DNA from 3 places in the Streptomyces sp. NPDC018693 genome. Region 2 is predicted to be linked to each of the others. Evidence: riboswitches for the same ligand, from Rfam matches in the RefSeq annotation. Region 2 holds a riboswitch; each other region holds the start of a gene.
What was found. A riboswitch is a leader RNA that binds a small molecule or an ion and turns the genes downstream of it on or off. The one in region 2 is predicted to bind cyclic di-AMP.
Positions count from the first base shown of each region.

Region 1: it holds a riboswitch for cyclic di-AMP, as region 2 does, so the genes downstream of both, ACH5AC_RS29925 (transglycosylase SLT domain-containing protein) here and ACH5AC_RS00815 (NlpC/P60 family protein) in region 2, are expected to answer to the same signal.
Region 3: it holds a riboswitch for cyclic di-AMP, as region 2 does, so the genes downstream of both, ACH5AC_RS32750 (peptidoglycan DD-metalloendopeptidase family protein) here and ACH5AC_RS00815 (NlpC/P60 family protein) in region 2, are expected to answer to the same signal.

Region 1 is NZ_JBIRZZ010000014.1:99,902-109,748, reverse strand. It holds gene ACH5AC_RS29960 (M28 family metallopeptidase) at 1-564, shown strand, start outside; gene ACH5AC_RS29955 (tetratricopeptide repeat protein) at 581-2,200, opposite strand; gene ACH5AC_RS29950 (flavodoxin family protein) at 2,352-2,936, shown strand; gene ACH5AC_RS29945 (ABC transporter permease) at 2,949-3,827, opposite strand; gene ACH5AC_RS29940 (ABC transporter ATP-binding protein) at 3,814-4,803, opposite strand; gene ACH5AC_RS29935 (outer membrane lipoprotein carrier protein LolA) at 4,827-6,059, opposite strand; gene ACH5AC_RS29930 (polyprenyl synthetase family protein) at 6,256-7,266, opposite strand; cyclic di-AMP (ydaO/yuaA leader) riboswitch at 7,730-7,902, shown strand; gene ACH5AC_RS29925 (transglycosylase SLT domain-containing protein) at 7,906-8,385, shown strand; gene ACH5AC_RS29920 (HAD family hydrolase) at 8,415-9,239, opposite strand; gene ACH5AC_RS29915 (GNAT family N-acetyltransferase) at 9,461-9,847, shown strand, end outside.
Region 2 is NZ_JBIRZZ010000001.1:154,751-164,597, forward strand. It holds gene ACH5AC_RS00780 (hypothetical protein) at 186-404, opposite strand; gene ACH5AC_RS00785 (PspC domain-containing protein) at 391-2,142, opposite strand; gene ACH5AC_RS00790 (PspC domain-containing protein) at 2,323-3,612, shown strand; gene ACH5AC_RS00795 (LuxR C-terminal-related transcriptional regulator) at 3,612-4,331, shown strand; gene ACH5AC_RS00800 (hypothetical protein) at 4,222-4,944, opposite strand; gene ACH5AC_RS00805 (NlpC/P60 family protein) at 5,118-6,191, opposite strand; gene ACH5AC_RS00810 (hypothetical protein) at 6,602-6,955, shown strand; gene ACH5AC_RS00815 (NlpC/P60 family protein) at 7,039-8,256, opposite strand; cyclic di-AMP (ydaO/yuaA leader) riboswitch at 8,265-8,436, opposite strand; gene pcrA (DNA helicase PcrA) at 8,689-9,847, shown strand, end outside.
Region 3 is NZ_JBIRZZ010000018.1:47,140-56,986, reverse strand. It holds gene ACH5AC_RS32760 (MBL fold metallo-hydrolase) at 1-992, opposite strand, end outside; gene ACH5AC_RS32755 (SGNH/GDSL hydrolase family protein) at 1,303-2,088, opposite strand; gene ACH5AC_RS32750 (peptidoglycan DD-metalloendopeptidase family protein) at 2,329-3,336, opposite strand; cyclic di-AMP (ydaO/yuaA leader) riboswitch at 3,341-3,499, opposite strand; gene ACH5AC_RS32745 (alpha-galactosidase) at 3,806-5,878, opposite strand; gene ACH5AC_RS32740 (tyrosine-protein phosphatase) at 6,103-6,900, shown strand; gene ACH5AC_RS32735 (DUF6126 family protein) at 6,914-7,036, opposite strand; gene ACH5AC_RS32730 (helix-turn-helix domain-containing protein) at 7,033-7,656, opposite strand; gene ACH5AC_RS32725 (aspartate aminotransferase family protein) at 7,731-9,116, opposite strand; gene dxs (1-deoxy-D-xylulose-5-phosphate synthase) at 9,113-9,847, opposite strand, start outside.

The DNA of each region.
Region 1 (9,847 bases), on a different contig from region 2:
GGCGGCCCCGGCATCAACGACAACGGCTCCGGCTCGGCCGCCGTCCTGGAGACAGCGCTCGCCGTGGCCCGCGCGGATCTGCGGCCCACCCGGCAGCTGCGGTTCGCCTGGTGGGGTGCGGAGGAACTGGGGCTCGTCGGGTCGCGCTACTACGTCAACCGGCTGTCCTCGACGGAGCGTTCACGCATCAGCGCCTATCTGAACCTCGACATGATCGGGTCGCCGAACCCCGGCTACTTCGTCTACGACGACGATCCCACGATCGAGCGAACGTTCAAGGACTACTTCGCCGGCCTCGGCGTCCCCACCGAGATCGAGACCGAGGGCGACGGCCGCTCCGACCACGCGCCCTTCAAGAACGCCGGGGTGCCGGTGGGCGGCCTGTTCACCGGGGCCGGCTACCTCAAGACGGCGGCACAGGCCGCCAAGTGGGGCGGCACGGCGGGCCGGGCCTTCGACCGCTGCTACCACTCGTCGTGCGACACCAGCGCCAACATCGACGACACGGCCCTGAACCGCAACGCGGACGCGCTGGCGTACGCGGTGTGGACCCTGTCGTCGTAGCCGCCCGGGCCTCGCGTCATCCGCCGGGCGTGGCGGCCGACTTCCGGGCGGCCCGCTCGGCCAGGCGGAGCATCCGGGCGCGGGCCGACTCCAACTCCTCGACGTCGTCGGCCGCGGGGCCCTCCTCGCCGGCCAACGCCGTCCACAGGCCGAGCAGTTCATTGCCCAGGTTCAGCCCCTGGAACGGGTCACGCACCGCCCGCCAGGCGGCCGCCGCGCTCTGTACGTTGCCGTACGCGGCCTCGGCGTCACCGGACCGGCGGTGGATCCCGGCCAGGTCGAGGGAGATGTGGAGGGCGCGCACCGGATCGTCCGCCAAGTAGGCGATGTACGCGGTGAGTTCACGCAGCCGGAGCACCTCGGGGTGCTCCGGCCCCAACGTCCCGGACGCCTCGACCACGGTCCGCTCCGCGATCCGCCCCGCCTCATCTATCCGCCCCACCCGCACGGCCTCATTGACCCGCGCCACGGGCTCCCCGAGCACCGCCGGACCACCGCCCTGCCCGCGCCCCCCGACATCGACCCCCTCCCCGGCAAGCACAGCCTCGGCCACAGCATCGAAGCCGCGAGCGGGGGTGGGGGTGGGGGTGGGGGTGGGCTTGGGGTCGGGGTCGAGGCCGAGAACGAGGGCGGATTCGGGGGCGGGGGCTGGCCTTGGGCCGGGACCGAGAGCGGATACGGAAGCGGAGGCCGGCGTGGGGATGGGGGCAGCGGCGGGCTCGAGGCCGGGGCGGAGGGTGGACGCGGAAGCGGAGGCCGGCGTGGGGATGGGGGCAGCGGCGGGCTCGAGGCCGGGGCGGAGGGTGGACGCGGAAGCGGAGGCCGGCGTGGGGGCGGACGTGTGGGCAGGGTCAGGGCTGGACGCGGACGTGACCCTGGTCTGGGTGATCTTGGGCGCCGGGGCGGGGGCGGACCCTGCGGCGGACCCGGGCTCGGGTGCCGGGGCAAGGGCAGCCCCGGGCACAGGCCCCGGCTCGGGCACGGGCACGGCCATTGCGCCCAGGGCGGATTCGGCGGCGAGGGCGGGCGCGGGGTCCTCCGCTGGGGCCGGTACCTCCACTGGTTCCGGCGTCGCGTCCATCCGTGGCGGCGGCCCGAAGACGCCGATCGGGGCCATGGCCGTACCGGGTGCCGCAGCCGCACCCCCACCCGGAGCCGCACTCACACTCGGGCACGCAGGGAGCGCGCGCTCCGCGACCGCACGCCCGCCCGTATCCGAAGCCGCACCAGGAGCCGCGGCCGTACCCGAAGCCGCCACCCCCGCGGGCTCCGCCCTGGGCACCGCACGCGAGCGGAAGGCAGGGGCGGAGTCCGGTGTCGGCCTGGTCGCCTCCTCCAGGGCGCCCATCCGCACCGGCTCCCCCGTGAAGTGGCTGGCGCCGTCGGTGTCGACGCGGAGGGGGACGACGTAGCCGATGCGGCTGTCGTGGACCGTGGCGAGGACGGGGTGGCCGGTGGCGAGGGCGATGCGGTGGAGGTGGCGCAGGACGGCCTGGTGGATGTCGGCGTCGTCGGACGCGCCGACCGGCATGCCACCGATCGTCGCCCCGGCCGTCCCCGCTCCGGGGACACGCACGTCGAGCGGCACCACCACGGCCGCCGCTTCCCGCTTCTTCTCGGGGCTCAGTCGAGACATCGGTTCCCTCACACTCGTACAGGTACCGTCGAGTCTCTCCGCTTCCCCCCGATACCCGCGTCACCACGACGTCACAGCCTCGTTCCAGACCCCCCAACCCCTATTGATTGCGTATGCATATAGTATGTGGATACAAGGATTGGGGGACTCCATGACCACCCGCCGCTTCCTGTTCGTGCTCGGCAGCAGCCGTAGCGACGGCAACACCGAACTCCTCGCCCGCCGGGCCGCCGAGCAGCTACCCGCGGAAGTGACGCAGGAATGGGTGGATCTGACCGAGCGTCCGCTCCCCGACTTCGAGGACGTGCGTCACGACGGCGACCATGACCGCCGCACCGAGGGCGAGACCGCACGCCTCCTCGACGCCACACTCGCCGCGACGGACATCGTGATCGCCTCGCCGCTGTACTGGTACTCGCTGTCCGCCCAGACCAAGCGCTACCTGGACCACTGGTCGGCCTGGCTGCGCACGCCGGGCGTCGACTTCAAGGCGACGATGGCCGGCCGCACGCTCTGGGGCGTGACCGCGCTCGCACACGAGGAGTTCGAGGTCGCCGCCCCGCTCATCGGCACACTGAACCACTCGGCCGCGTACATGGGGATGCGCTTCGGCGGGGTCCTGCTCGGCAACGGCAGCAAGCCCGGTGACGTGCTGAGGGACACGGAGGCGCTGGCCCGCGCCAAGACGTTCTTCGCACAGGAGGCACCCCTGGCCCGTTTCCCCTACGAGGTCTGAGACGAGCCCCGATCAGGTGCTGATGTCCTTGGTCGTGAAGCGCGCCCAGGCCGCCGAGCCGAACACGGCCGCGTAGAGGGCCTGCAGGCCGAGGTTCTTGCGCAGGTCCTCCCAGTGGACGGGGTCGCGCATCAGGTCGGCGAAGGACAGCCAGTGGTGCGGGAAGAGATACGGGTGGATCGTGTGCAGCTGCGGTATCTGATCGACGATCTGCACAGTGATCAGCAGGCCGACGGTCGTCGCCATCGCCGCGATGCCGCTGTTGGTGAGCGTGGAGACGAACAGGCCGAGCGCCGCCACCCCGAGCAGGGACGCGGCGACGACCAGCGCGATCAGCAGGGCTCTGAGCAGCCCCTCTCCCAAGGCGATGCGGGTGCCGGAGATGGTGGTGAGGTCGCCCAGCGGGAACAGCAGCGCCCCGACGGCGAGGGCCGAGGCGGCGACGACGAGGGTGGCGACCAGACAGAAGGCGGCAGTGGTGGCGAACTTGGCGAGCAGCAGCCGGGTCCGCCCGGCCGGGGCGACCAGCAGATAGCGCAGGGTGCCCGCGTTCGCCTCGCCGGCGATCGCGTCGCCCGCGACGACCCCGACCGCCATGGGCAGGAAGAACGGGAGGGTCGCGGCGAGCGCGGTGAACACCAGGAACAGGCCGTTGTTGGTGACCTGCGCCATGAACGCCGGGCCGTCGCCCCTGTGTCCGCCGCCCGAACCGCCACCGTCCGACTCGATCTTGATGGCGATCCCGACCAGGACGGGCACGGCGGCCAGCACACCGAGCAGCGCGACGGTGCGCCAGCGCCGCAGGGTGACGACGAACTCGCTGAGGAAGAGCCCGAGCGCCCAATGGGGCCGCGGCCTCACCGTGACCTCGGCCGTCTCAACCCGCGACATCGAACCCCTCCCCCGTGATGGCCACGAACGCGTCCTCCAGGGAGGCCCGTTCCACCCCGAACCCGCGCACCCGCACCCCCGCCTTCACCAGCGCGGCGTTCAGCTCGGCGGGCTCCCGTTCGGGCGGCTCCCCGGTGACCCGTTCCTCTCCCTCCGCGACGACCACATCGCCGACCCCCTGCTCCTTGAGCACCCGGGCCGCCTCCGCCGTGTCCGGGGTGGTGACCACGAGCCGCCCCCGCGCCCGCGCCGCGAGGTCGGTCACCGCGCCGTGGGCGAGCAGCCGGCCCCGGGCCATCACCGCGGCGTGCGTGCAGACCTGCTCGATCTCGTCGAGGAGGTGGGAGGAGAGGAAGACGGTGGTGCCGTCGGACGCCAGCTCCCGCACCAGGGCCCGGATCTCACGCATGCCCTGCGGATCCAGGCCGTTGGTCGGCTCGTCGAGCACCAGGAGCCGGCGCGGCTGGAGCAGGGCGGCCGCGAGTCCGAGCCGCTGCTTCATGCCGAGCGAGTAGGCGCGGGCCTTCTTCCCTGCGGCGGCCGTGAGTCCGACGCGCTCCAGCGCCGCCCCGATCCGGGCGCGCCGGGTGCGTGGGTCGGCGGTCGGGTCGGCGGCGTCGTAGCGCAGCAGGTTGTCCCGGCCGGAGAGATGGCCGTACAGGGCGGGTCCCTCGATGAGGGCGCCGACCTGTGGCAGTACGGTGCGGGCGGCGCGCGGCATGGGCTGCCCGAGCACCCGCGCCGAGCCGGAGGTCGGCTCGATCAGCCCCATCAGCATGCGGATGGTGGTGGTCTTGCCGGAGCCATTGGGGCCGAGGAAGCCGAAGACGCTGCCGCGCGGGACGGTGAGGTCGAGGGCGTCGACGGCGAGCTGACCACCGCGGTAGCGCTTGGTCAGCGCGCGGGTGTGGATGACGTCGTCGCGCCCCTCACCCTCGACCTCGTTCTCGGCCTCGCCCTTGGCCTCTTCCTCCATCGGCCCCTCCTGCCCCCGGTGGCTCACTTCTGCTGGTTCGCCGCCTTCACGAGCGCGTCCTTGGTGACGGCGCCGGCGTAGACCTTGCCGTCGTCGGTGACCAGGGCGTTGACGAGGCGGGTGGAGTAGACCGTGCCCGAGCCGAACTTGCCGGTGACCTTGTCGCCGAAGGAGCCGAGGAAGTCGCCGAACGCGCCGAGGTCCTCACCGCCTGCGGCCGGACCGGAGGGCAGGTCGCCCATGCCCTCGGCGCCGGAGTCGAAGGTGGCGATGGCGCCCCAGCCCTCGCCGAGGACGTTCATACCGCCGAGCTCGCCGCCGAACGCGCCGAAGTCCTCGGCCGCTCCCGGTTCCTCCTCCATCCCCTTCTCCATGTCCTCGGCCTCGGCCTCGGTGACCTTGGCGCCCTTGGGCGGGGTGAAGTCGAAGGTGGAAGCGGCCGGCTTGGCGAAGCTGACCTTGGTGAAGCCCGCGTCCACGACGGCGGCACCGCCGCTCGCCGGAGTCAGGGTGAACTTCAGGGGCATGCCCGTGCCCGCGTCCACGGCCACGGTGATGGCGCCGACGGTGGAGGTGGCGTCCTTCGGCTTGATGACCAGCTTGTAGGCGTCCCGCCCGGCGACGTGCAGGCTGCCGTCGACGGTGACGGACGTGGTGTCGTCGACGGCCTTGAGAGCTTCGTCGGCGAGTTCCTTGGGCGTGACGGGGACGGTCTCCCCGCCCTTGTGGTCCGCCTCGCCGTTGTGGTCCGCCGCCTCGTCCTGCGGGGCGGTGGAGTGGTAGACCTCGTTGGACTCGCTGTCGTAGCCCCAGAGGTCCTTGCCGTTGTGGATCAGGCTGTACTCGGCGCCCTTCTCCAGGAGGGAGAGCTTCTGCCGGTCCGGCCCGTCGGCGGCGACGCGCAGGGTGTGGGTGCCGGTGACCAGCTCGGTGAGGCGCGCGGAGGGGTCCGCGGAGGAGCCCTCACCCGACTCGGTCATCCCGGCCAGCAGGCCGTCGGCCAGGCCGCCGAGGTCCGGGAGCCCGAGGTCCGTGCTGATCTTCACGGTGCCGGAGAACTGCTCGACGTCCGATGCGGCGATCTTCTCCACGAGCTGCTGCGCGGTGACCTCGGGCAGATCGGGGTCACCGGAGTCGGCGAGCGCCGGGACGAGACCGATGGTCGCGGCCGCGACACCCACGACGGTGACGGGGACGACGTACCGCGCGACCTTGCGCCGCGCGGTGGTGGTGTCGTCGGATTCGTACGGTGCCATGTGTGCCTAACCTCCGTAGTCGGCGGCGCCATTCACCCGAATCGGTGAGGAGCGGTGGTTTCCGTACTCACCATCAGACCAAAACCGCCCGTGGGAGACGTCAGCCCGCGGACTCAACTCAATGTACGACTTCGGTATGACATCGGTGACTTGGAGGTGGAGGCGACCCGTAGGGGATGATCCGGAGCCGGGGGTGTCAGCCCGCGCGATGCACCACCGCGTCGCACAGCTCGACCAGCGCCACCTTCGCGTCGCACTCCGGCAGCGGGGCAAGCGCCGCCCGCGCCTCCTTCGCGTACCGCACGGTGTCCCGCCGCGCCTGCTCCAGCGCCGGGTGCGCCCGCAGCGCGGCCAGCGCCTCGGCGTGCCGTACGTCGTCACTGAGGTCGGAGTCCAGCAGTTCGCACAGCGCGATGTCCTCCGGCAGCCCGAGCCGTGCCGCCCGCTCCCGCAGCCGCAGTACGGGCAGCGTGGGGATGCCCTCGCGCAGATCGGTGCCCGGCGTCTTCCCGGACTCGTGCGAGTCGGAGGCGATGTCCAGCACGTCGTCGGCCAACTGGAAGGCGACCCCGAGGCGCTCTCCGTACTGGGTCAGCACATCGACCACGGTCTCGTCGGCCCCGGACATCATCGCCCCGAACCGGCAGGACACCGCGACCAGCGAGCCGGTCTTGCCGCCGAGCACATCGAGGTAGTGATCGACGGGGTCGCGCCCGTCGGTCGGGCCGGCCGTCTCCAGGATCTGTCCGGTGACGAGCCGTTCGAACGCGAGCGCCTGGACGCGTACCGCCTCCGGCCCGAGGTCGGCGAGGATCTGCGAGGCGCGGGCGAAGAGGAAGTCACCCGTGAGGACGGCGACGGAGTTGCCCCAGCGGGTGTTCGCGCTGTCGACCCCGCGGCGCACCTCGGCCTCGTCCATGACGTCGTCGTGGTAGAGCGTGGCGAGATGCGTGAGCTCCACCACGACGGCCGACGGCACCACACCCGGCGCGTAAGGGTCGCCGAACTGCGCGGCGAGCATCACCAGCAGCGGCCGGAACCGTTTGCCGCCGGCCCGCACCAGGTGCTGCGCGGCCTCCGTGATGAAGGGCACCTCACTCTTGGTGGCTTCGAGCAGGCCCTCCTCGACAGCCGCCAATCCAGCCTGGACATCGGCTTCGAGGGCCTGGTCCCGCACGCTCAGCCCGAACGGCCCGACGACGGTCACGAGGGATCTCCTGTCTGCTGGCGTCTACCGGCGATTACACGGTTTGTCGATAGGTCGCTGCCATCACTCAAGTCAGCGTATCCGGTCACGTTTCGATCACCATCAGACCCCACCGCCTCACGTGAAGGGAACGCCAAGGGAACGGAAGGGACATTTATCGACTTACCGGAAAGTATCCATTAGCCAACCAATGAAGAATTAGCCGCTATTGCCCGATTTGCCACGCATTGCAAAGGGCGGTGACATCTCTCACTCGGCCCGACCGCCCGACCGCGCCCCGGGCGCCCGTCTCCCCTGCCCCGCAGGCGAGTTGAGCCTTGGCGAACGCAAAGGATCAAGCGCCCCATATGCCTCGCCGCGAGGTCAACAGGGCGTTCTGTGAATTCGCCACTTGTTTCGGACATGTGCCCTCGCATACGTTCCCGCCGAGTCGGGCGGACGCCGAATCCTGCCGCCGCCTGACACCCACCCATCGACGAACCACTCGCGTACGGCAGGAGCGGGGGACCCAGGTAACACGCCGCGCCGGGCACACGCCCGACCGGCTTGGGGTGAAGCCATGCCCGTACGGGCGTGGCCGGGCACCTCCCAGCCCGAACCCGACAGCTCACCTCGCAGGCGCCGGAGAGGAACATCACCATGCCCGCATACGGCAAGCCCACCCGCCCGAGCCGCCTCGCCCGCCGCCTCGCCCTCGCCGGCACCGGCGTGGCCGTACTCGCCCTCCCGCTCGTCGGCGCGACCACCGCGTCCGCGGCCACGGCCACCCCCACCTCGACGACGACGGTCGCCGGATACCCGAACAACCTCGACGGCTGGATCCGCGAATCCCTCGCGATCATGGCGGAGAAGGGCATTCCGGGCAGCTACGACGGCATCCACCGCAACATCATGCGCGAGTCGTCCGGCAACCCGAACGCCATCAACCTGTGGGACTCCAACGCGGCCAAGGGCACCCCGTCCAAGGGCCTGCTCCAGGTCATCGACCCGACCTTCGCGGCGTACCACGTGGCCGGCACCTCGTACGACCCGTACGACCCGGTCGCGAACATCACCGCCGCCTGCCACTACGCCCAGCACCGCTACGGGTCGATCGACAACGTCTTCGGGGCCTACTAGGCGTACTGGGCGCTGTACCGGACAGCGCCTCACGGAAAGAGCCGTTCGAGGACGACGGCCACCCCGTCGTCCTCGTTCGACGAAGTCACCTCGTCGGCCACCGCCTTCAGCTCGGGATGCGCGTTGGCCATCGCCACCCCGTGTGCCGCCCAGTCGAACATCGGGATGTCGTTGGGCATGTCGCCGAAGGCGATCGTGTCGGCCGGCCCGATGCCCAGGTGCCGGGCGGCCAGCGCCAGTCCGGTGGCCTTCGTCACCCCGCACGGCTGGAGCTCCACCGTGCCCGGCCCCGACATGGTGACCGTGGCCAGCGAGCCCACCGCCGCCCGCGCCGTCGCCGCCAACTCGTCGTCGGACAGCTCCGGATGGCGCAGCAGCACCTTGCTGATCGGCTCGCACCACAGGTCCTCGCGGCGGGCGACCCGCAGCGCGGGCAGCGTCGGGTGCGGCATCCGGTACCCGGGCTCGATCAGCGTCAGCCCGTCGACGCCGTCCTGGTCGACGGCCGCGTACACCTGGCCGACCTCGGCCTCGATCTTGCCGAGCGCGGTCTCCGCCAGCTCCCGGTCCAGGGTGACCGACCACAGCAGACGGTCCGCGCCGGCGTCGTACAACTGCGCGCCCTGTCCGCACACCGCGAGCCCCCTGCTGCGCAGGTTCTCCAGCAGCGGCCGTACCCGCGGCGCCGGCCTGCCGGTCACCACCAGATGCCGGGCGCCGGCCTCGGTGACCCGGGCGAGCGCGTGCAGCGACCGGTCGGAGAAGGTGTCGTCGCCGCGCAGCAGCGTTCCGTCCAGGTCGGTGGCGATGAGGGCGTACGCGGAGCGCTCGGCATATGCGGTGGGTGCGGGCATGATCAGAGAATACGGATACTTCACGCCGGACCCGACGGCCGTCTCACGCCCCGGATCGCCGCTTTCCCACGCATCGCCGGGTAATGGACGCTTGACGGCCAATGCACCGGTTGGCAACAACATGCTCCGCTACCTACCGCCCGCACCGAGTCGGGCGGTACCGTCCAAGAGTCCAGGGGGGACTTGATCGGGGGGTCAGGTTGAACAGTGGGCGCATTCGTGTGCTGCGGCCGAGCGAACTCGGCGCGGGGGACAGGGAACGGTGGCGCGGGCTGCGGGCGCTGTCCGCGGCTCCTCGCAACCCGTTCATGGAACCGGAATTCACCGACGCGACGGGCAGGGTACGGCCACGGGCCCGGGTCGCGGTGGTCTACGAGGGGCGTGAGCCGGTCGGCTTCCTGCCCCATGAACGCGGCCCGCTCGGCGTGGGCCAGGCGCTCGCCTACGGGGTGTCCGACGCCCAGGGCGCGGTGCTGAGTCCCGGACTCGGCCTCGACGCCGCCGAACTGATGCGGGCCTGCTCTCTGTCGGCGTTCGCCTTCGACAACCTGGAGGCGGAGCAGGGCCTGTTCGTGCCGCACGCGGCCGCCGAGTACGCGGCGTACGTC
Region 2 (9,847 bases):
GGCCGGGCAGTCCGGTGCCAGGCCCTGAGCGGTCCGGGCCAGCGGCGGCCCATTGACACCGGGCGCCGGGCCGTCCGCCTGCCGCCTCACACCTCCTTCCGGTGGGGGTTTTCCGGCTGTGGTGGGACCAGAACGCCCAACACCGTTCGGGGCGCTCGGCTGAGCGTGAGTCCTGGCAACAGGACTCACTCCCGCTCGGTCTTCGGGGACGGTCTGCGTCTGCGTATGCTGCGGGCCAGGAGGGCGGTCGCGGCCGCGAGGGACAGGCCGGCCATGACGATCGGGATGATCGCGAACCACTGTGTCTCCCACAGCCCGCCCGCGTCCCCCGCGTAGACGATCCCCCCGAGGGCGAAGAACGCGCCGGCGACCAGCCTGCCGGGCCGGAACTCATGACGCAGCACGGGTCACCTCCACCTGTCCGGCCCCGACCTGGAGGTCCAGGTCCAGGGTCCCGGTGCCCTTGCCGCCCGAGGCGGGCGGCAGGGTCACCGTCTTCTGTCTGCCCGGCTTCACGTCCACGTCCTTGTCGTCGTCACCCGGCAACTGGATGTCGCCCAATCCCACCTCGATGTTCAGCCTCACCGTCACGTCCGCCGGCACGATCACCCGCAGTCGGCCCAGCCCCACGTCCGCCTCGGTGGACACCGACTGCCCCTGCCCGAGCTTCACGCGGGACAGATCCAGCGTCCCGTCGCCGGTGCCGAGGTCGTACGACCTCTGGATGTCCGTCACCGCCGCCGGACGCCATGTCCGCTCCATCCAGCGGGTGTCGATGTCCTCGGGCAGCGCGGTGGAAGCGGCGAGCAGGGTGGCTGTGACGACCGCCAGGAACACCGACCCGGCTCCCGTGCGCCCGAGGAACGAGCTCACCGCGATCCCTACCCCGAGCACGATCAGCGCGACCGACAGCCCCGTCTGAAGGCTCTCGCCGAGCGGACGATCGTCCCAGGTCAGCTGGGTGGTGAGGGCGCACGCCAGCAGCGCCAGCAGGAACAGCCAGCCGCCGATCCAGCGAGGGCCGCGCGGTCTCGGGGGCCGGGGGCGCGGGACCCGCATGTCCTCGCCCTGACGCCCGTGGCCGTACGGCGGGCCGTGGCCGTACGACGAGTCGAGGCCGAGGTCGACCGCCGCCGCGATGTCCCGGTCCCGGGAGTCGCGCGGTCCCCACAGATAGCCGGTGCCGCCCACATGCGTACCGTCCTTGACGATGGGGTCGCGCCACCAGGAGGGGTAGGCCGCGGGCACCGGCGGCGCCTTGGCCTCCGGCGGGGCGTCGGCGGCGGCCTGCGCGGCTATCGGGTTCGCCCGGCCGGGACGCTGCCGGGCGCTGGGGGAGGGGTCGGGCTCAGGGGCGCCGCGCCGCTGCGACCAGTAGCCGGCGCCGGCGAGGAGGAGGGAGAGGACGACGGCGAAGGTCAGCACCCCGCCGTTGCTCATCATCGACAGGAACACCCCGCAGCCGACCAGCGCGAACAGCACCGCCGCCAGGGCCTGACCGTCGACGCGGCCGGTGAGGAGCTTGCGCACCTCGTTCTCCTCGTCGCCGGAGTACGGCACGAAGAGCCAGACGAAGCCGTAGAAGATGAGGCCGATGCCGCCGGTCGCCGAGAGCACGGCCAGGGTGATCCGGAAGATCACCGGATCCATGTCGCACTGCCGGCCCAGTCCCGCGCACACTCCGGCGAGCATCTTGTGCTCCGGCTCCCGCCGGAACCTGCGCGGCGCATCGCCGCCGCCATCGCCGCGGTCGCCCCCGTCGACGGCACTGGCCGCACCGGTACCGGAATCGGCCGCCGCGGCGGCCCCCGCCCCCGCGTTCACCCCGTCAGTCACTGTCTCCTCGGTCACGCCAACCTCTCCGCCCCGGCCCGCCCCTTCGGACGTACCCCTCTCTCCGTGTCCGCCGGACTCCTCGGACACGCTCTTCTCCCCACACCCGGCAGGCCCCTCGGACACACCGTTCTCCACCCGTGCTCCCGACCCCTCCGGCGCACCTTTCTCCGTGCGTGCGCCCGCCCGCTCGTGCGCGCGCGGTTTCTCACCCGCGGCGCCGGCGGCGTGCGCGGTGGACGGGGTGGCCGCGTCGGGCGCGGTGCCCCCGTCGGGCGCGGCGTCCGCGGCGTGCTGGTGGTCTGCCATGCGTCCATGGTGGCGGGTGAGCCGCCGCGGCGGCAGTCGGAACGACCCTGGTCGGACCCTGATATCGGCCCTGAGGCCCGGCCGGGGAGGCGTTCGAGGCGCGGGGCCCGGGGAGATCAGGGGCGTCTCGGGGGCCAACCCTGATGCCCCGGCCCGGCCCGCCGTGTGACCATCGTTGGCATGCCGGAAGCCGCAGCAGCGCCACTCGTCGAACCGCGGCCGCCGCGCAAGCTCTACCGCAGCAGCGACGGACGCTGGCTGGGTGGTGTGGCGCGGGGGCTCGCCGGGCATCTCGGGCTGCCCGTGATCTGGGTGCGGCTGGTCTTCGTCGGCCTGTTCATGGCGGACGGCCTCGGCGCCCTGCTGTATGCGGCGTTCTGGTTCTTCGTCCCGCTCGGTGTCGGCGGCGTGGAGGCACAGAAGCCGCCGTCCCTCGTCGGCACGGAGGTCTCACCCGACGGCCGCCGCAGACTCGTCGCCCGCAGACCGGACAAGGGCCAGATCGTCGCCCTGCTCCTCATGGTCGTCGTGGCCATGGTCTTCGTGGGCAACGTCGATCTGGGCGGCGGAGCCAAGGCATACCTGCTCCCGGCCGTTCTCGTCGGCGCGGGCGTCGCGCTGGTGTGGCGGCAGGCGGACAACGCCCGCCGCGCCCGCTGGATCGAGGCCGGCCGCCGCCGGCGCACCCTCACTCTGCTGCGTACGGTGGGCGGGGTCCTGCTGGTCACTGCCGGTGTCGTCGGCATCTTCGTGCTGCAGGGCTCCGCCGCCCACCTCGGCTCGGTCCTCCAGGCGGCCCTCGCGGTCCTCGTCGGGATAACGCTCCTGGCCGGGCCGTATCTCGTCCGGATGACCCAGGACCTGTCGGAGGAGCGCCTGATGCGTATCCGTGCCCAGGAGCGGGCGGAGGTCGCGGCCCATGTCCATGACTCGGTGCTGCACACCCTCACCCTGATCCAGCGCAACGCGGAGAACGCGGGTGAGGTCCGCCGTCTCGCCCGGGCCCAGGAGCGCGACCTGCGCACCTGGCTGTACAAGCCGGAGGGCACCGGCAAGGACGAGTCCGACGAGCCGGACACCCTCGCCGACGCGGTCCGGTGCAACGCCGCTGAGGTGGAGGACAAGCACGGCGTGCCGATCGAGGTCGTCGTGGTGGGCGACTGCCCGCTCGACGAGAGGATCGGCGCGCAGATGCAGGCCGCGCGCGAAGCGATGGTGAACGCCGCGAAGTACGGTGGCGAGGGCGGCGCCGTACAGGTCTTCGCCGAAGTCGAGGGGAAGACGGTCTTCGTGTCCGTCCGCGACCGCGGCCCCGGCTTCGACCTCGATGCGATACCCGCCGACCGCATGGGTGTCAGAGAATCGATCATCGGCCGCATGGAGCGCAACGGCGGTACGGCGCGGCTGCGGGCGGTGCCCGATGGCGGCACGGAGGTCGAGCTGGAGATGGAGAGGGCGGAGAAGACCTGATGAGCGATCCGACCGAGACGAACGCGGAGCCCGCGGAGACGACCGGCGGTGCGGGCGCGCGCCATGTGCGCGTGGTCCTCGTCGACGACCACCGTATGTTCCGCACGGGCGTACAGGCCGAGATCGGCCAGACCGAGCAGACCGGTGTCGAGGTCGTCGGTGAGGCCGCCGACGTCGACCAGGCGGTCACGGTCATCACCGCGACCCGGCCCGAGGTGGTTCTCCTCGACGTCCATCTGCCGGGCGGCGGCGGGGTCGAAGTGCTGCGCCGGTGCGCCACCTTGATGGCCGACACCGAGCGGCCCGTGCGGTTCCTGGCGCTGTCCGTGTCGGACGCGGCGGAGGATGTGATCGGGGTGATCCGGGGCGGTGCGCGGGGCTATGTGACGAAGACGATCACGGGCTCGGATCTCATCGACTCCATCTTCCGGGTGCAGGAGGGCGACGCCGTCTTCTCGCCGCGGCTGGCCGGGTTCGTGCTGGACGCCTTCGCCTCCACCGACGCCCCGCCGGTCGACGAGGACCTCGACCGGCTCACCCAGCGGGAGCGTGAGGTACTGCGCCTCATCGCCCGCGGCTATGCGTACAAGGAGATCGCCAAGCAGCTGTTCATCTCGGTGAAGACGGTCGAGTCCCATGTGTCGGCGGTGCTGCGCAAGCTCCAGCTGTCCAACCGTCATGAGCTGACCCGCTGGGCGACGGCCCGGCGCCTGGTCTGACCGGCGCGGCGCCCAGGGCACGCAGCGCCCAGCGGTAGTGCCGTACCGCGTTGATCGCGCCGATCAGGCCGGTCAGCCACAGGATGGTGCCGATGCCCATGCCGAGGGCGGCGCGGGCGTAGGTCGTGCGGTCGGGGGCCGTGCCGGCGGAGGTGAAGGCCGCCCAGAGGCCGATCGCGCCGAGGGTGAAGGAGGACAGCAGCCAGAAGAGGCTGAGGCCGGGGGAGCGGAGGCGGGCGTCGGTCTGCGGGTGGCGGTCCAGGGCGAGCCAGGCGTCGAGGAGCCGACGCGTCTGGTGGTCGCGGCGGATGGCGCGTGTGACGGCGACGACGGACGGGGTGAGCGCGGCGAGGCCGAGCAGCGCGAAGAGCGGGCCGAGGAGGAGGCCCGTCGGGTCCCTCTCCTCGAACTGCTGGAGCGGCAGCACCAGCAGAGCCCAGCCGATGATCGCGGCGAGGGCCAGCAGCCACAGCAGGAACACCCGGTGCACGCCGAGGCTCCGGCGGCGCAGCTCCTCCAGCACCCAGGCCCGGTCGGCGAGCAGCGCGGCCCGGTCCGGCCACACGCGGAAGTGCGGCGGGGGAGGGGGCGGCGGCAGCGTGGAGCTCGGCATCGGGACTCTCTCGCGGGGCGGGGGCGCGGTGGGACGGGGCGGGACGGTCGTGACGCTACCGTGCCACCGGACCATGATCGTGCCATGGCCGCCGCCTCGGGTGGGCCGCCGCGGGCTCCGGCCGCCACCCGAACGGACCCCGCCACAGCGGCACTTGAGGGGGGCCTGCCGGTTCACACCACCCGTGTCGCCCCGGCGAACGGCATCTCGTCGAGCGGAGCCACGCGGACAGAGGAGGAGGGGTTCGGGGCGTGGATCATCATGCCGTTGCCGATGTAGAGGCCCACATGGCTGATGCCGGAGTAGAAGAACACCAGGTCACCGGGGAGGAGTTCGGAGCGGGAGACGCGGCGGCCGGCGTCGATCTGGGCGTAGGTGGTGCGGGGCAGGGAGATTCCGGCGGAGCGGTAGGCGGCCTGGATGAGTCCGGAGCAGTCGAAGGCGTTCGGGCCGGTCGCGCCCCAGACATAGGGGCTGCCGATCTTGGACTGGGCGTATGCGATGGCCGCCGCCGTACGGGAGTTGGGGGCCTGCGTGGTGGCCGCTGCGGGGGCCCGCAGGCTGTCGCGCGGCCCGCTCGACGAGTCCCGTGAGGCGCGGCCGTCGGCGCCGCTGCCGCCCGCGATCCGGGCCTGTTCCTCGGCGGTCAGCCGGGACAGCAGCTGTCGGGCGGTGTCCAGCTTGCCGGTGATCGTCTCCTTCTGCTGCCGCAGCTCCGTCTGGCGCGACCGGAGCGAGTCCAGCTCGATACGGGCGGCGCCGCGCAACTGCTCGATCTCCCGCAGCTCCTCGCGTACGCGGGCGACGGCGGCGGACTGCCGGTCGTTGGCGCGTTCGGCGAAGGCGGCGCCGTCGAGGTAGCGGTCGGGGTTGTCGGAGAGCGCCAGCTGCATGGCCGGGTCGAGCCCGCCGGCGCGGTACTGCGCCGCCGCCATGGAACCCAGCGCCTCCCGAGCCGAGTTGAGCCGATGCTCCTTGCGCGCCGCCTCGTCCCGCAGTGTCTTGAGGCGCTGCTCGGCCTGCTGTGCCTTCTCCTTGGCGCCGTTGTACTTCTCGGTGGCGGCCTCCGCCTCCTGGTACAGCTGGTCCACCTTGGCCTTGACCTGCGCGGGGGTCGGGGCCGGCGCGGCGTGCCCGGTGCCGTCGAAGGCGGTCGCGGTCGCCGCGCCCGCGAGGGCGAAGGTCGCCGCGGTACGGGCCGTATTGCCGCTGAGCGAGCGCTGTCGGGACTTGCGGTGCGCTGCCACGTGGGACTGCACGTCCTTTCGTACGACCGCCTCGGTACGAGGAGTGTCGATGTGTCCGGCGACGCCCCGCACGGGGGGAGTGGGGCGCCGCCGGACCCTCGGCGGTGGCGTCCGGCTGCCGCCCCTGGCCCGGGCGGCGGTGGGGAGCCGGTCACCTGGGGCAGGACGCTAGGCCCGGTGATGTCGGCTTGGTAACGCGATGTGTGGAAATGACATGAGTGGACCGCACCGTGGCCGCATGTGATCACGGTGGCGTGTCGAGGGTGACGACTTGGCGCGACGCGCTGACCGAAGCGGGGAATGCGGGGCTGCTGGGAACGGCGGGCTGCTAGGGGGTGCCTATGTGCGGGCTCACACAAGGGTGGGCCGGTGTCGGAGGAGACCCACCCGGCTGATTAGCATCCGGCCTCATGGACGTACTCATCCATCTCTTCGTCGGCCTGCACATCATCGGCATCGGCGCGCTCCTCGGCGGCTTCCTCACCCAGATGAAGGCGATGGGCGAGGGCACCGCCCGCTTCGTCCCCGCGATGCTGCACGGCGCGGCCACCATGCTGATCACCGGCGTTGTCCTGGTCGGCCTCAACCAGTCGGAATACGGACACGTCAACAACGTCAAGATCGGCGTGAAGCTGGCGCTGCTGATCGTGATCCTCGGGCTGGTGTACGTCCAGCGCGACGAGGAGAAGGTGGACAAGCGGTTGTTCGGCCTGGTCGGGCTACTGACCACGGCGAACATCTTCATCGCCGTGCTGTGGACCTGACCGGGCCGCGCCCGTACCGCCGCAGCTGATCCGCGCGCGTGCGGCGCACAAGCCACCGCACGCGCGCGTACGTGCGTGCCCGGTTACGCCGGGCGGACGACGCTGTGGATCGATGACTCGCCGTCGTAGTAGATCGACTCCTCGCGGACGTACGCGCCCGGCTTGGGGGCGTGGATCATCATGCCGTTGCCGATGTAGAGGCCGACGTGGCTGATGTCGTCGTAGAAGAAGACGAGGTCACCGGGCTGGGCGTTGGAGAGGGAGACCGTGGTGCCGGCGTTGACCTGGTCCCAGGTGGTGCGGGGCAGGGTGACGCCGGCGGCCTTCCAGGCGGCCTGGGTGAGGCCGGAGCAGTCGTAGGAGTCGGGGCCGGTGGCTCCCCAGACGTACGGCTTGCCGATCTGGGCGCGGGCGAAGGCGAGGGCCTTCTCGGCCTTGGTGGCGTACGAGGAGTCGGTGGACGTGGAGCCGGTGGAGGTGGAGTCCGAGGCAGAGGTAGAGGTAGAGGTAGAGGTAGAGCCTGAGGAGGTCGATGTGCTGCTCTCCTGCTGGGCCGCTTCCTGGGCCGCCGCCTCGCGGGCCGCCTGTTCCTCCGCCTGCCGCTTGGCCAGCTCGGCGGCCTTGCGGGCGGCCTCCTCCTGCTTCTGGCGCTCGATCTCGGCCAGCCGGGCCTTCTCCTCCGCCGTCAACTCCGCCAGCAGCACGCGCGCGTCGCTGAGCTTCTTCTGGACGGTGGCTTTGGCGGTCTTGAGCTCGTTCTGGGTCTCGGTGAGGGCCTGGAGGCTCTGGGTGGCCTCCTGGCGCTTCTTCATCGTCTCCGACTGCTCGGTGAAGTAGTCGTCGACCGCGCTCTTCTGGCGGTCGGTCAGACGGCTCATCAGCTGCGCCGTGTCGAAGTAGTCCTGTGCGGACTCCGCGAGCAGGAAGGTCGCCGTGTCGGGCACGACGGCGCCGGTGCGGTACTGGGCGGCGGCGAAGGACCCCAGCTTCTCCCGCGCCTGGTTGAGCCGCTGGGTGCGCTGGGCGACGTCGTCCAGGAGGCTGTCGACCTGCTTGCGCTGCTTGGCCGTCTTCTCCTTGGCGGCGTTGTACTTCTCTGTCGCCGACTCCGCCTGGCGGTAGAGATCGTCGACCTTCTTCTCGACCTCCTCCAGGCTGGGCCTGTCGTCGTCGGAGGGTGCGGCGTTCGCCGTCTGGGAGAGCAGGGCCACGGAGGTCAGAGCGGCGGTGGCGAGGGCGGGGGTGCGTATCCCGGCCACGCGCGTGCCGCCGAAGCGCGGCTTGCGGTGCTGCGACGCCAAGGGAGGCGACTCCTTCCATGTTCCGCCTACCGAGTTAGCTGTCGGGTTCGGGCGGATGGTTCGGAAGGGTTGCCCTACGGCTCGTCCCCGCAGGGGAGTCGTGCCGATTCACCCCAAGGTCGGTGGGTCCCCGGCTCCGGCTGCCGCGAGGGGGCGCGCCGGACTCGGCGGAGGCCGCGCGGCCCGGCGACGTTCGCCGGTGGGTGTCGTACGGCCTGCCCGGCACGGTAGCCAACTCGTGTGGCCCCTGTGAAGGTTGATGGGTGATATGCCCGATACATTTCCGTGACCTTTTTCGGGCGGCTCCGGACGGTGACAGCGGTGCCCCTCAGGGTGAGGTGAGGAGCCTCACCCACGGATCCTCGCCCGGATCCCGGGATGTTCCCGGGACGGCGGCCGGTTGTCAGTGGGGAGCCCTAGACTCGGAGAGCGATGAGCAGCCTCTTTGACGACAGCTTCCTGGCGGACCTCCAGGCCCCCCGCGGGCACGGGGAGGAGCCCCCGCCGCCGCCCGAGGACGATCACGCTCCGGAGCCGATTCCGGACGATCTGTTCGGCGGGAAGTTCGACGTGCCCCCGGACCGGGACGCCTACTATCGCGACGGCGCCCCGCGCCCCGCCCTGGACGCCGCCGCCCTGGTCGAGGGGCTCAACGAGAACCAGCGCGCCGCCGTCGTGCACTCCGGCACCCCACTGCTCATCGTCGCCGGCGCCGGCTCGGGCAAGACCCGTGTGCTCACCCACCGCATCGCCCATCTGCTCGCCGACCGGAATGTGCACCCCGGCCAGATCCTCGCGATCACCTTCACCAACAAGGCCGCGGGTGAGATGAAGGAGCGCGTCGAGCAGCTCGTCGGCCCGCGTGCGAACGCGATGTGGGTCATGACGTTCCACAGCGCGTGCGTGCGCATCCTGCGCCGCGAGAGCAAGAAGCTCGGCTTCACCTCGTCGTTCTCGATCTACGACGCCACCGACTCCAAGCGCCTGATGGCCCTGGTCTGCCGCGACCTGGACCTCGACCCCAAGCGCTTCCCGCCCAAGTCCTTCAGCGCCAAGATCAGCAACCTGAAGAACGAACTGATCGACGAGGAGGACTTCGCCGCCCAGGCGTCCGACGGCTTCGAGAAGACCCTCGCCCAGGCGTACGCGCTGTACCAGTCCCGCCTCCGCGAGGCCAACGCGCTCGACTTCGACGACCTGATCATGACGACGGTCAACCTGCTGCGCGCCTTCCCGGACGTCGCCGAGCACTACCGCCGCCGATTCCGGCACGTCCTGGTCGACGAGTACCAGGACACCAACCACGCCCAGTACGCGCTCGTGCGCGAACTCGTCGGCACCAGCGAGCACCCCGTCGACGTACCCCCCAGCGAGTACGACGTCCCGCCCGCCGAGCTGTGCGTCGTGGGCGACGCCGACCAGTCGATCTACGCCTTCCGCGGCGCGACCATCCGCAACATCCTCCAGTTCGAGGAGGACTACCCGGACGCGACGACGATCCTGCTGGAGCAGAACTACCGCTCCACCCAGACGATCCTCTCCGCCGCCAACGCGGTCATCGAGCGCAACGAGTCCCGCCGCCCCAAGAACC
Region 3 (9,847 bases), on a different contig from region 2:
GTCCACTCGCCGGGCTCGGCCCAGGGGTGGGTCGCCAGATTGAAGGTGGCCCAGTGGATCGGCAGCAGCACACCGCCGGGGCCACCGCCCTGCAGGTCGAGATGGGCGCGCAGGGCCTCCTCGGGGGTCATGTGGATGTCCGGCCAGAACTCGCTGTACGCGCCGAGCTGGATCATCGTGGCGTCGAAGGGGCCGTGGGCGGCGCCGATGTCCTTGAAGCCCTCGAAGTAGCCGGTGTCACCGCTGTGGTAGACGCGGTGCTCCTCGCCGGCGACGGCCCAGGACGCCCACAGCGTGTGCTGTGTGTTGCGCAGGCCGCGGCCGCAGAAGTGGCGGGCCGGGGTCGCGGTGAGGGTGAGGCCGCCGACCCGCGTCGCCTCGTGCCAGTCCAGCTCGCGCAGCCGGCTCTCGGACACGCCCCAGTGCTCCAGATGGGCGCCGACACCCAGCGGGACGGCGAACAGGGTGTCCGTGCCGGCCAGCGCCTTGATCGTGGGCAGGTCGAGGTGGTCGTAGTGGTCGTGGGAGATCACGACGACGTCGACCGGGCCGAGGGCGGCCAGCGGCAGCGGGACCGGGTGCAGCCGCTTGGGGCCCGCGAAGGCGAAGGGCGAGCAGCGCTGCCCCCAGACGGGGTCGAACAGCACCCGCTGCCCGTCTATCTCCGCGAGCACGCTGGAGTGGCCCATCCAGGTCAGGCGCAGGCCGGTGGCGGGCGGCTTGGCGAGGTCGGCGAGGGTGGTGGCGTGCACGGGGATCGTGCCCGTGGGGGCGCGGCGTGCGCGCGATTCCTTGTCGAACAGGGTCTTGGCGAATTCGCCCGCCGCACCCGAGGGGCGGGTGCGGGCGGGGCCGCCGGGGTTCTGGAACACCCCGTCCTTGAAGTGGGGCGATCTGCGGATACGTGCGAGCCGCTCACCGCTCGGCTCCGCGCCGAACGCCTCGGGCTGCAGGGAACGGAGCCCGGGGCTCAGGGAACGGAAACCGGCCACGCTACCTCCAGGTGGAGTCGTTAGGCGTTCCATTATGGTCCGTCCGACTGACAGTCCCTCGGGGTGTGGGCCGCCGGTGGCGTTCCCGGGCGGTGTTGCGTCCACCGGCCGGTGGGGGCCCGGCGCGCGGTTCCCCGCGCGTCTTTCTCCGGGGCTTCGCCTCGTGTCCCGGCTCGGGTGAGCGAGACGCGGGCGGGCCTCGTCGTGTGCCGGGGGACGGTGTGCCGTCGTCCCGGCGTCCGGGCGGGGCCGCGCCCGCGTACCGCTCCCGTGCGCTCACCTCAGTGGGGGAGCCACCGGGGCCCGCGCCTCAGGCCACCGCCTCGATCCGCATCCTGATGTCGTCAGGGGACAACGTGCCCTTGGCGCTGACATGGTCGCCGGAGGACTCGCCGCGCAGCCGGCGGCCGATCCACGGCACCAGGTACTCCCGCGCCCAGTGGACGTCGTCCTTGCGCACGTCCAGGGTGCCGCGCGGCGGAAGCGGCGGCCAGGGCTGCTCCGGGTCGGCCGGCACCTCCAGGCCCAGCGCCTGCCCGGCGCGCAGCGCCACACGCGTGTGCCCCTCGGGCGAGAGGTGCAGCCGGTCGTCGTCCCAGGCCCTGCGGTCCTGCACGGATTTCAGGGACCACAGGTCGAGCACCGGGCAGCCGTACCGGTCGGCGATGGCGCGCACATGCCCGTTGTAGGTGGCGATCTTGCCGCGCAGGTGCTTGAGCACGGGGACGCCCCGGGTGTCGAAGCCGGTGGTCACCAGCACCGTGCCGGCCGTCTCGGTCAGCGCCGCGATCGCGCGCTCGAACCGCTCGGCGACCTCGTCGGGGTCGGTGCCCGGACGGAGGATGTCGTTGCCGCCCGCGCAGAACGACACCAGGTCCGGCGCGAGTTCGACCGCCCGCGGCAGCTGGTCGGCCATGATCTGGTCGAGCAGCTTCCCGCGCACGGCGAGGTTGGTGTAGTTGAAGTCGCCCTCGGGCCGCCGGTCGGCGAGCAGGACCGCGAGCCGGTCGGCCCAGCCGACGAACGCCCCGTCGGGGCCGGGGTCGCCGACGCCCTCGGTGAAGCTGTCCCCCACCGCCACGTACGACCCGATCACTGATCTGCTGTCACTCTTCGAATCGTCTGCCACAGCGGTTCATGATTCACTGCGGATTGTGACCTACGCGACCGTAGGCAAGGGTTGACGGACGGTGAGATAAGCCACTCCCCAAGAGTCCGTCAACCCGGGAATACGTGAAGACCGGATACCCGGATACCCGGATACCCGGATACGGGGACAACGGCCGAAGGCCGGACCCAGGGGATGGGGGTCCGGCCTTCGGCGGTGTGCGGGCGGTCAGCCGACGGAGACCCCGTGCGAGCGGAGGTAGGCGACCGGGTCGACGTCCGAGCCGTAGTCCGGGGTGGTGCGGATCTCGAAGTGCAGGTGCGGACCGGTGGAGTTGCCGGTCGAACCCGAGAGGCCGATCTGCTGGCCGGCGCTCACGCTCTGGCCGGCCGAGACGGACAGCGCGGACAGGTGGGCGTACTGCGCGTAGTAGCCGTCGGCGAGCCTGATGACGACCTGGTTGCCGTACGCGCCGCCCCAGCCGGCGGAGACGACCGTGCCGGCGCCGACGGCCTTGAGGGAGGTGCCGGTCGGGACGACGAAGTCGACACCGGTGTGGTAGCCGCTGGACCACATGCTGCCGGCGACGCGGTAGGCGGTGCCCACGCCGGCGGAGACGGGCGCGGTGTAGCCGGTCGCGGCGGTCTGCGTACCGGCCGACGTCGTCGCGGACGAGGAGGAGTTCGACGTCGTGGACTTCGACGGCGTCGACTTCTGCGTCGTGGACTTCTGCGTCTTCGGCGTCGTGGACTTCGCCGACGACTTCGACGACTTCGAGGAGTTCGAGGAGTTCGAGGACGACGACTTCTTTGTGGTGCCCGTCGACGCGGCCTTCTTGCCGATCGACAGCTTGAGGCCGGGGTGGATCAGTGACGGGTCGCCGCCGATGGCCGCGCGGTTGTCGCGGTAGAGCCGCTGCCAGCCACCACTGACGTTCTGCTCGTCGGCGATCTTCGAGAGATAGTCGCCGGGGCGGACCGTGTAGATCGTCGCGGCGGCCTTCTTTTCCGTGCTCTTCTTCTCGGCGCTCGCCTTTTCGGCCTTCTGCGTCACCGGGGCGGACTGCACGGCCTTTTGCGAAACGGACTGGGCCGAAACGGACTGGGCCGGGGCGGCGTGGGCGCCGGTGGCACCCAGCAGCGGGAGAGCGAGCGCGACGCCACCGGATCCGGCGACGGCGATCGAGCGGGCGAAGCGCGGGGTCTTCGAGCGGCGGTGCTTACCCTTCGCGGGCATGGCGAATTCCTCTCCGGCGCCTGCGAGGTGAGCTGTCGGGTGCGGGCTGGAGATGCCCGGCCGCGTCCGGGGACGCGGCTTTACCCCTAGCCGTTCCGGAGACCGGAACAGGCGGTGATACCTGTGGGTCCCCCGCTCCTGCCGTCACGGGTGAGTGTGTGGGGCTCCGGTCGGCGGCAGGATTGGGCGTCCGTCCGGATTGGTGGCGAACGTAAGCGACCAAGACGCACGGAAACAAGCAGAGGTTGCACGGGCCCCGCTTTTCTCGTGATCCCCTGTGAGAATTCCCAGTCACCCTGCGTGCATCAAAGAACCTGCCGTTTCACCAAATCCCCTTGAAAGGAGGCTCGATTACGTGAACATGACGGACAACGCTCGGTCACGGATATGACGATGCTCACGTGACGCTGCTCCAGCTCTCCCCATTCCAGAGCGAGTTGGAACGAAGGCTGCAATTCGGACAGAACGCTCAGATACGACGCAGCCGGAGAACCGTCGCATCCAGGTCGCCACGCAGCCCGGCATCCAGCCCATGGTGCAGCAGCAGCGCCCCTCGATGCGTTTCGCCCGTTTCAAGGCATTCGTACGACGCTGTCGGGTCGAGCCCGCGCAGCCGCACCGCCGGTACGGGTTCGCCGTACCGCTGGGCCTGGAGCCAGGCCAGGACGACGGACTCGTCGCCGCGGACGTACTGCACGGCACTCAGCCCGCCCTCCGGGGGCCGCAGCCGGTAGAGGTCGCCGCGCTGGACGAGAGGCCGGATCTCCTTGTAGAGGGCGACCCACTCGCCGGCCTCGGCGAGCTCCTCCTCGCTCCACTCGGCGAGGTCGCCGCCGACGCCGAGCACCCCGGCCATCGCGCTGACGAAGCGGAAGCGCAGCGAGCTGACCCGGCCGTTGAGCTGGGTGTTGGGGCTGTCGGTGACCCAGGCGGCCATCACGCGCGCGGGATGGACCTGACTGAAGCCGTGCTGGATGGTGAGCCGGTCCAGCGGGTCGGTGTTGTCGGAGGTCCACACCTGGTCCGTACGGCTCAGGACGCCGAGGTCGATGCGCCCGCCGCCGCCCGAGCAGGACTCGAAGGCGACGCCCGGGTGGGCCTCGCGCAGCCGGTCCAGCAGGGCGTAGAGGGCGCGCACATGGTCCACCCAGAGGCGCTGCGGGTACGGGTCGCCCGGCCATCCGGCGTCGGTGAAGCAGCGGTTGAAGTCCCACTTCACATAGTCGACGGGCGCGCTGGAGAGAAGACCGTGGAGCTGCTCCCACAGATACTCCCGCACATCCTCGCGCGCGAGGTTCAGCACGAGCTGATTGCGAAATTCCGTCCGCTTTCGTCCCGGTTGGTACTGCACCCAGTCGGGGTGTGCCCGGTACAGGTCGCTGTCCGGGTTGACCATCTCGGGCTCGACCCAGATGCCGAACCGCATCCCGAGCGCGTGCACGTAGTCGGCGAGCGGCTTGAGCCCGGAGGGGAAGCGATCGGGGTTGGGGGTCCAGTCGCCGAGTCCGGCGCGGTCGCTGGTGCGCGCACCGAACCAGCCGTCGTCGACGACGAACAGCTCGACGCCGATCGCCGCCGCCCGCCGGGCGAGGGCCGCCTGCTGCTCCTCGGAGATGTCGAAGGTGGTGGCCTCCCACGAGTTGAACAGCACCGGCCGGTCCTGGTCGGCGTCCGGGATGACGTACGCGCGCTGGTAGGCGTGCCAGGCACGGCTCGCGCCGCCGAAGCCACCGTCGCTCCACAGACCGGCGAAGACGGGCGTGGTGAAGGAGTCCCCCGCCGCCAGGCTCAGCAGGCCGGAGTCGTCGTGCCCGGCGCCGCCGGTGATCTGCACGCGCGCGTCGGGGAGTTGGGCGACGGCGATCCGCCACGAACCCGACCAGCCGAGGGCGCAGCCGTAGACCTCCCCGCGCTCCTCGGTGGCGTCGGTGTCCAGGGCGACCCAGGGCAGGTGCTGGTGCCCGGTGTGGCCGCGCCGGCTGCCGATGACCTTCTCGCCGTAGGTGAGTGCGGAGCGGGTGAGCCGGGACTCGGCGGCCCAGCGGCCGTGCAGCTGCGACAGCCGCCAGCCGTCGCGCTCGGGCAGCGTCCAGGTGGCGGAGTCGGCCCGCAGCAGCTCCAGGGCCTGCTCCCCTTCGTTGCGCAGCGTCGTCCAGCGCTCCACGACGTCGCCACGCATCCGGTAGTGCAGGGTCACCGCCAGTCCGGCGTCCCGGAAGAGCAGCCGCAGCTCGTCGCCGTCGGTCTCGTGCCCCGCGTAACGCCACTCGGTGCCGCGCCGCCCGTCGGCGCGCACGGACAGGGCGGGCCGGACGAAGCGGCGGCCGCCCTCGACGGGATACTCCTCGCGTCCGTCGAGCCGGGACTCGAAGGGCCACTCGCCGGGCAGCCCGCGCGCGGCGAGGGCCTCGGCGTCGGCGAGCGCGATCGCCGGGCCCCAGTGCAGATGCAGCACTTCGTCGCCGTCGGTGACATGGACGGCGTAACTGCTCGTGGGACCCGAGAGCAGCGCCGTACGGCCGTTTTCCGCGATCTCCAGCATCGGGCCTCACAGATTCGAACAGACGCGATCAGACAGCAACATCATCAGGGGCGGGAGGCCATCTGGGCAACGGCCTGTGGACAACTCCTGACCCAGGCATGTCGCCTCGCACCGGCCTGTGGAGAACCCGTCGCCCCAGGCCAGCGATGCCGTATGGTCGAGAGGATGCCCCGGTCGGCCACCCGAGAGCCGCGCCGACCGGGATCGACAGGGAGGGAGCCCCCGTGACGCAGCAGATCCCGTCGACCGAACCCCAACTGGCAGGCGTACGCAACTTCCGTGACGTGGGCGGCCTGCCGACCGAGGACGGACGGCGGGTGCGGCACGGTGTGCTGTTCCGCAGCGGCCACCTCGCGCACGCGACCGAGGAGGACACGGCGTTCCTGTCCGGGCTGGGGCTGCACACCGTCTTCGACTTCCGCAACGCGGCGGACCAGAAGCTGGAGGGCCCGGACGTCGAGCTGCCGGGCGTGCGCAATGTGAACCTGCCGCTGTCGGACCCGGCGGACGGCGCGGAGTTCTGGAAGATGATCCGCGAGGGGGGCATCGACCAACTGCGTGAGATCCTCGGCGACGGCAAGGCGGCCGACCGGATGGTCCTCTCCTACCGCACCATCATCAAGGAGCGCACGAGCGAGCACTCGCACGTGCTGCACGCGCTGGCCGAGGACAGCGTCCCGGCTCTGATGCACTGCGCGGCCGGCAAGGACCGCGCCGGTCTGTCCGTGGCGGTGACACTGCTGGCGCTGCGGGTGGAGCGGGAGGCGATCCTCGCCGACTACCTGGAGTCCAACGCCAAGCACCGCCGCTACAAGGTGCACCGCAACGGCAGCGATGCGAGCGCCTACTCCCCCGAGGTCATGGAGCTGCTCTCCCCCGTGTTCGACGCCCGCGCCGAGTATCTGACGGCGGCCTTCGAGACCATCGACGAGACCTGGGGCGGTGTCGACGCCTACCTGGAGCGGGGTCTCGGCGTCACCGACGCCACCCGGGAGCTGCTGCGGGAGCGACTGCTGGACTGAACCGCCCACGGGCTCACTGGTTGGCGCCGACCTCGAAGAGCAGCCAGATGAAGGCGGCGAAGAGGTGCCCCACGGCGATGTAGATGATCAGCCGGATCCACAGGGAACGGGGAAATCTCTCCTCGAGCTCGCTCATGGCGTCTCTCCTTGGGTGGGGCCGAGGCACAGGGCGGCCGTCGGGCTCTGCAGCAGGGTGTGGACGAACAGCAGCTCCACACCGTCCGCGTCCAGCGCGGCGATGCGGTGCGGGGTCAGGGAGTCGAAGTGCGCGCTGTCGCCGGGCGCGAGCCGGTGCGTGGTGTCCCCGAGCCGCAGCGAGAGCCGGCCCTTGAGGACGTAGAGCCACTCCTCGCCGGGGTGCACGCGCACGATGTCGCCCTGCGCGCCGTGCGGGACGTGCACCCGAAGGGCCTGCATCCCGCGGCCGGACGCGCCGGCCTGCCAGTACGTCCAGCCGCCGGCCGCGGTGGGCTCCATGTCGGCGGCGTGGACGACGGCGTCCCGGTCGGCGACCGTCTCGCCGAGCAGCTCGGACACGGTCGTACCGTAGACGCGGGCGAGAGAGAGCAGCATCGGCAGCGACGGTTGCCGCTGCCCGGTCTCCAGCCGGGACAGATGCGCGGGCGACAAGGAGGCGGCGCGGGCCGCGGCCTCCAGGGTGAGGGCGGCGCGGCGGCGCAGGGCGCGCAGTTGCGGCGCGACGACGGGCAGGGCACCCTCGGGTTCCACCGGGGGTTCCGTCTCGGCGGGGCTCATGCCTCCATTCAGCCCGAGCTTTGCCTCTGCGGCAAATTCCTTGCCTCAGAGGCAAAAACTCCCGGGCCGCCTGGTCACCTGTGGGCGACCGCCTGCTTGATCAGCGTCTTGCCGAAGTCCCACATCAGTCCGCCACCGCTGTGGGCGTCGTCCATGACCTCGGTGAAGGCGTCGACGAAGCGGTCCACCTCCTGTTCGCCGATGATCAGCGGCGGAATCAGTTTGATCACTTCCAGATGGTCGCCCGAGACCTGGGTGAGGATCCGGTGCCGTTGCAGCAGCGGGACGACGACCATCTGCGCGAACAGGCCCTTGCGCGCCGCCTGGAGCATCGCCCACCGGCTGCGCAGCTTCAGCGACCTGGGCCGGTCGAACTCGATGCCGATCATCAGGCCCCGGCCGCGCACGTCGGCGAGCAGCTCGTACTTCTCGGTCAGTGCGGCGAGCCGGGACCTCAGCAGTTCCCCGGTGGCCCGTACGTTGGCGACGATCTGGTCGTTCTCCATCACCGTCAGCACGGCGAGCCCCGCCGCCATCGCCTGCGCGTTGGACCCGAAGCTCGCCGAGTGGACCAGCACCCGGTCCATCGACGAGTAGACCTTCTTGAAGATCCAGTCCCGGCCGAGGGTGGCACCCACCGGCACATAGCCGCCGGAGAGCGCCTTGGCCACACACACCAGGTCCGGCTCGACACCGTCCTCGTGCTGATAGGCGTAGAAGTCGCCGGTGCGGCCCAGCCCGGTCTGCACCTCGTCGGCGATCAGCAGCGCCTTGTGCCGGTGCAGCAGCTCCTGCGCGGCCCGCAGATAGCCGGGCGGGGCCTCGTGCACCCCCTTGCCCTGGATCGGCTCGACGATCAGCGCGGCCACGTCGCCCTTCTTCACCTCCCGGGCCAGCGCGTCGAGATCACCGAGCGGGACGGCGGTGTCGGGCAGCAGGGGCGCGAAGCCGTCCCGGAAGCCGGTCTCGCCGTTGACGGACAGCGAGCCCGTGGTCAGCCCGTGGAAGGCGTGGTCGCAGTAGAGGATCCTCGGCCTCCCGGTGACGTACCGGGCGAACTTCAGCGCGGTCTCGACCGCCTCCGTACCGCTGTTGCCGAAGAACACCCGGTCCAGGTGCGGACTGTGCCCGAGCAGCTGCTCCGCGAGCAGCCCGGGCAGCGGCTGGCAGTCGAACCGGGTCAGGTCGGCGAGCCCCAGGTCGAGCACATCGTGCAGCGCCTTGCGCACCACCGGATGATGCCGCCCGAGCCCCATCACCCCGAACCCGGCCAGCATGTCGAGATAGTCGTTCCCCTCGGCGTCCCAGAAGTAGGCCCCCTCAGCCCGCTCGTACACCTTGTCGAACCCGATGGTGTGCAACATCCGCGGCAGCTGCGGGTTCAGATATCTGCTGTGCAGCTCGTACCGCTCATTCCCACGCGCGCCCAACAACGCACCGAGCTCGAACTCGCTGGTCATTCCCTCTCCTTGAAAGAAGCGTCCGCGTCGGCGCCGGAAAGGGGCACGGGGCTGCATCCGTAAGCGGCTCCACCGCGGGGCGCGACCAGCCCGGACGCAGCCGCAGACGGCCGACCACCCTCAGCGGCAGTACCAGACCCGGCGTCCCGCACCGCGAGACTCGCACTGACCCGCCCCGCGATCTCCACCGGCGTCAGCCCGATATCGGCCAGCACCTCACCCCGCTTGGCATGCGCCAAGAACTGCTCCGGAATCCCGAACCGACGTACAGGTACGTCGACATCCGCGTCCCCGAGCGTGAGCGCCACCGCGGAACCGACACCGCCCGCCCGGCTGTTGTCCTCCACGACGGCCACCAGCCGATGCCTCGCGGCAAGCCCCGGCAACGCCGCGTCGACCGGCTTGACCCAGCGCGGGTCGACGACCGTGCACCCGATCCCCCGCGCCTCCAGCAGCTCCGTGGCCTGGAGACACACCGGCGCCATCACGCCCACCGCCACCAGCAGCACCTCGGGCCGTTCCGCGCGGTGCAGCACATCCATCCCCCCGACCCGGTCGAGCGCCTCGATCGACGGCCCCACCGACTCCTTCGGGAACCGGAGCATCGTCGGCGCGTCGTCGACGGCCACCGCCTCCCGCAGCTGCAGCCGCAACTGGTCCGCGTCGCGCGGCGCGGCGATCCTGAGGCCGGGCACGACCTGGAGGACCGACAGGTCCCACATGCCGTTGTG